Cecembia calidifontis: one gene and its partner. The protein of the gene in region 1 interacts with the protein of each later gene in a pairwise test. Links are inferred from orthologs where the notes say so. Each region holds a gene or a part of one and is shown in the gene's direction. Other genes may lie near its edges.

Region 1 (3,265 bases):
ATTACGAAGGCCTTTTGCTTCCGTAATTTCCATATCCAGCGAACCTACCCAGAGCTTGGCTTTGATCCTTACGGGAATTTTGTTTGCATCATCCGTAACCCATACTGTCACGGGTTGCTCCCCTCTGAAAAGTTTATTTTTCGGAATAATCGGCGAGAAGACAAAGGTATCAAATTCCCCGATTTTGGTTTTGAGCTGCTCTTTTCCCGTATACATAAGGTTTATTTTATGAACTTCTTTATCAAAGAAACCCGTTAGGGTGACCATATCTCCCTTTTTCAGTTTTTTGAGGTCCATGGTCCTCAATAAGTAGAAGCCGCTGACAATATCCTGTACATTTGCAGGGACCGGGTAATCTTTAGTGGAGACCAGCTCTTTGTTTTCCCTGTCATACAGTCTCACATGGGCATTTTTCTTTTGATGGTCAAAGAGCACCCTTTCATGCTTTCTGTATTTTCCCTCTTCTATATGCCTGTAAGATTGATAGGGGATGATTTTGGCGGTGTCCAGGTAACTGCCCCAATTATCATTTACCTTGAATAATTTGAACACCCCCAAAGTCTGTCCAAAGACATCAATTTTAAAGGTAGGCCTATTATCCGTATGGTACACTTTAGGATGGATGAGCATTTTTGCTTCCGCGGCATCCAAAAAACCAAAACTTACCTTAAAGGTCAGTTCTTCCCCGGTTTTAAAGGCCGTGTTTTTTTGGGCCAGGGCCTGAAGTCCGACCAGGCAGAAAAAAAATGTGACAATTACTGACTTAAAGGTTACTTTTTTCATTAATTTGAGCTTTCCGCTTGAAGCTTTTCAAACATTATTCCAATATTAGCAAAATATTGCTGAAGCCTGATTTTTGTTGCCAAAAAGTAAATACGAAATCCTTTGAGCATGAGTTGGGTCGAGGTAGTATTAATACCAAATACAGGATTAAAATTTGATAGATTGAATATATGAGCGCAAATACCGAAAAATTGAAAGCCCTGCAGTTGACCATTGACAAACTGGAAAAAACCTACGGTAAGGGTACAGTGATGAAGCTGAGTGACAATAAGGTCCAGGATGTTCCTGCCATATCTACAGGTTCCCTTGGACTTGACATGGCTTTGGGCGTTGGGGGAATACCCAGGGGCAGGGTGATTGAAATTTACGGTCCGGAATCGTCAGGAAAGACCACCCTGACCATGCACTGTATCGCTGAGGCCCAAAAGGCTGGAGGTCTTGCGGCCTTTATTGATGCAGAGCATGCTTTTGACAAGACTTATGCGGAGAAGTTAGGGATAGATACTGAAAACTTATTGATCTCCCAGCCTGACAATGGGGAGCAGGCACTTGAGATCGCAGAGCATCTTATCCGTTCCGGGGCCATTGATATTATTGTTATTGACTCGGTGGCGGCATTGGTGCCAAAAGGTGAACTGGAAGGAGATATGGGTGACAGCAAAATGGGTCTTCAGGCAAGGTTGATGTCCCAGGCGCTTAGAAAGTTGACCGGGGCCATTAACAAGACAGGATGTGCCTGTATCTTTATCAACCAGCTGAGGGATAAAATCGGGGTGATGTTCGGTAATCCCGAAACTACTACTGGCGGTAATGCATTGAAGTTTTATGCCTCTGTGAGACTGGATATCCGAAGAATCGGACAGATCAAAGAGGGTGCTGACAATGTCATCGGTAACCGTACCAAAGTCAAAGTAGTGAAAAATAAGGTTGCCCCTCCGTTTAAAGTGGTGGAATTTGATATCATGTATGGACAGGGGATTTCCAAAGTAGGGGAAATCATCGATCTGGGTGTGGAATTTGATATCATCAAGAAGGCGGGTTCCTGGTTTTCTTATGAAGGCAATAAGTTGGGACAGGGAAGGGATGCTGTTAAGAGTCTTTTATTGGACAATCCTGAACTCATGGAAGAGCTCGAAAAGAAAATCAAAGAAAAAGCCGGAATGGGTGCCAGTGTTAAAGTTGAACCTGGAGAAGAAGATTAAAACCGGGTCTCATTATTCCAAAAAAGTAAAGGCGGCTTTAAAAGCTGCCTTTCCTTTTCACCTATTTTGAGTGTTTTTTTGTTCGTGTAAGATACTGCCGGTATGAAGTATAAAGTCCTTCTCGCTGCATTTTTTAATCCCCATTTCTGATAGGCGATTTTAATTCATCAAGTCGCCCTGATGGCCTCAACAGGATCCAGTCTTGCGGCAAGGGTTGCGGGAACAATTCCGGAAACAATTCCGATTGCCGAAGATATGCCAAGTCCCAGAATGACATTTTTAAAAGAAAGGACCAGCTCGAGTGATCCAAGTTGGACAAATGTGATGCCATAGACGATGATGATTCCTGCCAAACCTCCGATCAGGCTAAGGAACACCGCTTCAAAAAGGAATTGGAAGAGGATAAAGTAATTTTTAGCGCCAAGGGATTTCTGGATTCCGATGATATTGGTCCGTTCTTTTACCGAAACAAACATGATATTGGCTATTCCAAAGCCGCCCACCAATATAGAAAATCCTCCGATGACCCATCCGGCCGCACTGATTACATCGAAGATGGAGCCTATGGTATTCATGATAAATTCAGATTTATTGAGTGAAAAATTATCCTCTTGGGTCGGTTTTAGTCCCCTTTTTGCCCTTAAAAGGCCTATGAGTTCATTTTCAAGAGCGACCATCCCAATGTCATCCTCCTTACCTTTGACCGCAATACTGGGCTCAATCCCATTTTGTCCTACATAATAGAGTTTGGTAAAGCTGCCGTAAGGGATCATCACTGCTTCATCTTTGGAGGCAATTTCAAAAAGCCCTTCTCCCTCTTCTTCAAACACCCCGATGACCACAAATTTATTTCCTTTGATTTTGAGTTCTTTTCCCAAGGGATCCCTTCCGGGGAAGAGGGTGTTGGCTATTTTGACCCCGATGATGGCCACATTCCTGCTGGCATTGACTTCCATTTCTGTGAAAAATCTACCGGATTCCAGGGGAAGGTCATAGACATCCTTGTATGTAAAAACCACCCCGGAAAGATTGGTGCCCTTGTAAGAGTTGCTTCCTGACTGTACCGTCGTATTGGCCGATGCGGAGAATGTTACCGCTTCTGCATTTCTAAGTTTGTCCTTAAGGAAAACATATTCGCCGTATGTGTTATAAGGTCGCCTGAAGTACTTCCACCAGGGATAATCCGGACCTCCAACAAACTGAAACCTGTTCACGGTGACTACATTGCTTCCCAAGAAACTGAAGCTGGATTTGATGTTTTTCTCCAAAGAATCTACCAA
Region 2 (3,301 bases), 1.2 Mb from region 1 along the record:
TGCTTATGACGGCTATGTATGCCAATTTTTACACCTATATCATTGGAGAGTATTCCAGAAAAGTTGATTGGCTTAAGCCTACCGACAGGCTCAAGAAGTTTATCTTCAGATTTATCACTGTTTCAGCCAAGTGGATAAGAACGGGAAGAAGAGAAGTGCTCAAACTGTTCACGAGTAAGGATTACAAGCCGATTTTGAACTAAATTCAGATAAAAACCCCTCAGGAGCTCAAAAAATAAAGATTTACAGGGAAGAGGTATGCCTTTTCCATTAAAATTGAGGAAAAAAACCGTCCATTTTATCCTCAAACCTAAAATCCATTGTCTCAAAACTATGAACACTCTTCAATCAAAGGGAAGAAATTCCCGAACTAGACCAAAAATGAACACAAACAAGCAGATTCAAATCTCCAAACTAAAATCCTGCGGATTTTAGGGAATAAGTCAAAGAAAATATAAAGCTGATTTTCAGCTATTTAAAATTAATCGATTAAAAAACAGTTTACTTCTTGAAAAAGGCAAAGTAAATTTAGCTTATTCAATGGGAATTGAAATTTGGAACCATATTTGAACCAAAAGCCTCGAACCTAAAACAGAAAACCGTGCCCTACAAAGAAAGAGAAATTGAAAAAAAATACTATTCTATTGGTGAAGTAGCCACTATGTTCAAGGTTGCCCCATCACTTATCCGTTATTGGGAGGGTGAGTTTGACATCATCAAGCCAAAAAAGGACAAAAAAGGCAACAGACGCTTTACCAAAGATGACATAGAAAAAATCCGCTACATCTACCAATTGGTAAAAGTGAAAGGCTATACCCTTCAGGGCGCACAGGAAGTAATCAAAAATGACCAGGAAAAAGTATTTGATAAGGCCAGTATGGTGGATAGGCTTCACCAAATCAAACGTTTTTTAATCGAAATAAGAGACAAAATGCATGTTGGACCAGGCGAAAGATGATCTGATATACGAAATTGCCCTTAACTTTATCCCCCAAATTGGCCCTGCTATCTGCCGAAATATTGTAGGATATGCAGGTTCAGCCCAAAATTTTTTTGAAATGCCAGCAGGTAAAGCTGCTAAAATTCCCAGGATCAGTCAAAAACTGCTGTCTTTTAGGTCCAAAAAACATGAGTATCTCAGGTCAGCTGAGGAAATCATTCAGGCTTGTCAAAAGAAAAACATCGAAATAGTAACTTTTTCGGACAATAACTTCCCAATAAGATTAAAAGGCTTGGATGATTGTCCTGTGGTATTATTCCATAAAGGAAACATCAATTTTAATCCACCAAGAACTGTGGGTATAGTAGGTACCCGAAATATAACGGAATATGGTAAAAGCATCACCAAGAAAATCATCGAAGACCTGGCGCCTTATGCACCTATGGTTATCAGTGGATTGGCCTATGGGGTAGACATTGAAGCCCACCGTAATGCACTTTCCTGTAATTTGCCTACGGTTGCGGTTTTAGGTTCTTCCGTAGACCAAATCTATCCCTCTGCACATAAATCCACAGCGCAAAGCATGCTTGAATCTGGAGGTATTTTAAGTGAATTTCCCCCAGGAACCATCATGCACCCTACCAATTTCCCAAAAAGGAACAGAATAATTGCCGGACTTTCAGATGCCTTGATTGTAGTGGAAGCTGCCAAGAAAGGCGGAGCCTTAATAACTGCTGAAATTGCCTATAGCTATAATAAGGAAGTGTTTGCGGTGCCGGGAAATCTTCAGGCAACTTATAGTGAGGGATGCAATAACCTGATCCGTAGTATGAAAGCTTCCATTTATACTGGGCCAAAAGATCTTGAAGAATGTCTGTCCTGGTCCAAAGATTCCCCTAAAGATAATGGAACCCCTACTTGGGACCTCTCCAAATTTGAACAGGAAGATCAGGAAATTCTTCTGATGTTGCAGACAAAAAAAGAAGTGGAAATAGACAGTCTTGCACTTCTGCTCAACATGTCTGTTTCCACTTTAGCTATCAGGTTATTAAACCTTGAATTTGAGGGATTTATACAGGCGCTACCTGGAAAAAGATATAAGCTTAAAAGGCCTTAGTTTATACTAGGAAAACTGGTTTCCTTCCCGAATGCGATTTCAGAAATCCGCATCCCCCTTTTTTTAATTGGCCAAATTTTTACCTCCTTCCCATGCCCGGGATCATATTTCCAAGGGCTTTTTTGGCGCCCCCCATTTTGTTCATCTGCTTCATCAGTTTTCGCATATCTGCAAACTGTTTCATCAGATTATTGACTTCAGTAATACTCCTACCGCTACCGTTGGCTATCCTCTTTCTTCTACTTCCATCAATAATGTCCGGATTTTCCCTTTCAGCAGGAGTCATACTTCTGATAATAGCTTCAATTGGTTTGAAGGAATCATCATCAATGTCCAAACCTTTCATGGCTTTGCCCATACCCGGGATCATTCCTACGAGATCTTTAATGTTCCCCATTTTCTTGATCTGCTCCAACTGAGAAAGGAAATCATCGAAGTTGAACTGGTTTTTACGGATTTTGGCATTGATACGCTTGGCTTCATCTTCGTCAAAAGTCTGCTGGGCACGCTCAACCAAAGAGATCACATCTCCCATGCCCAGGATTCTTTGGGCCATCCTATCAGGGTGGAAAACATCAATGTTTTCCATTTTTTCACCTGTAGAAATAAATTTAATTGGCTTATTGACAACGTGACGGATGGAAATGGCAGCACCGCCACGCGTATCACCATCCAATTTGGTCAATACAACACCGTCAAAATCCAACCTTTCATCAAATGTCTTGGCAGTGTTGACAGCATCCTGACCTGTCATGGAGTCTACCACAAAAAGCGTTTCTGAAGGATTAAGAGCCTTTTTAAGCGCTTCAATTTCCTTCATCATTTGCTCATCTACTGCCAAACGTCCGGCTGTATCGACGATGACTATTTTTTTACCCTGTTTTTTTGCGTATTCTATTGCCCTACTGGCAATTTCCAAAGCATTTTTATTCTCAGGCTCAGCATATACCTCTACCCCAATCTGCTCACCCAATACTTTCAACTGATCGATCGCAGCAGGACGGTAGATGTCGCAGGCTGCCAACAAAACCTGCCTGCCTTGTTTCTTGAGTAAATAGGCTAACTTTCCTGAAAAAGTGGTTTTACCGGAACCCTGCAAACCTGAAATCAAAATAACTGCTGGGTCACCCTTGATGTTGATATCCACTTTGGATCCCCCCATCAATTTGGTCAGCTCTTCCTGCGTGATTTTTACCAAAAGTTGTCCTGGAGATACCGCTATCAACACATCCCTGCCCAATGCC

Evidence for each region.
Region 2: the proteins of recA (region 1) and dprA interact in binary tests that used the Bacillus subtilis proteins (3 or more experiments, as listed by UniProt). The link is inferred for Cecembia calidifontis from one-to-one orthologs.

The regions. Positions count from the first base shown.
Region 1 is NZ_SGXG01000001.1:2,157,839-2,161,103, forward strand. What follows is about bases 34-2,969. They hold recA (recombinase RecA), read left to right. Parts: upstream 34-953; coding sequence 954-1,985; downstream 1,986-2,969. Other genes in these bases: BC751_RS09485 (DUF3108 domain-containing protein), read right to left, coding at 34-783; BC751_RS09495 (ABC transporter permease), read right to left, coding at 2,153-2,969. Also shown: more of BC751_RS09485, read right to left, coding at 1-33; more of BC751_RS09495, read right to left, coding at 2,970-3,265. UniProt on the Bacillus subtilis protein: Multifunctional protein involved in homologous recombination, DNA repair and competence.
Region 2 is NZ_SGXG01000001.1:3,313,861-3,317,161, reverse strand. What follows is about bases 25-2,996. They hold dprA (DNA-processing protein DprA), read left to right. Parts: upstream 25-935; coding sequence 936-2,057; downstream 2,058-2,996. Other genes in these bases: ffh (signal recognition particle protein), read right to left, coding at 2,137-2,996; BC751_RS14265 (MerR family transcriptional regulator), read left to right, coding at 602-958; BC751_RS14270 (IS1380 family transposase), read left to right, coding at 25-203. Outside these bases: more of BC751_RS14270, read left to right, coding at 1-24; more of ffh, read right to left, coding at 2,997-3,301. UniProt on the Bacillus subtilis protein: Protein that helps load RecA onto ssDNA during transformation. Binds cooperatively to circular ssDNA, is able to bridge different segments of DNA. Favors the loading of RecA onto SsbA- or SsbB-coated ssDNA and formation of RecA-DNA filaments.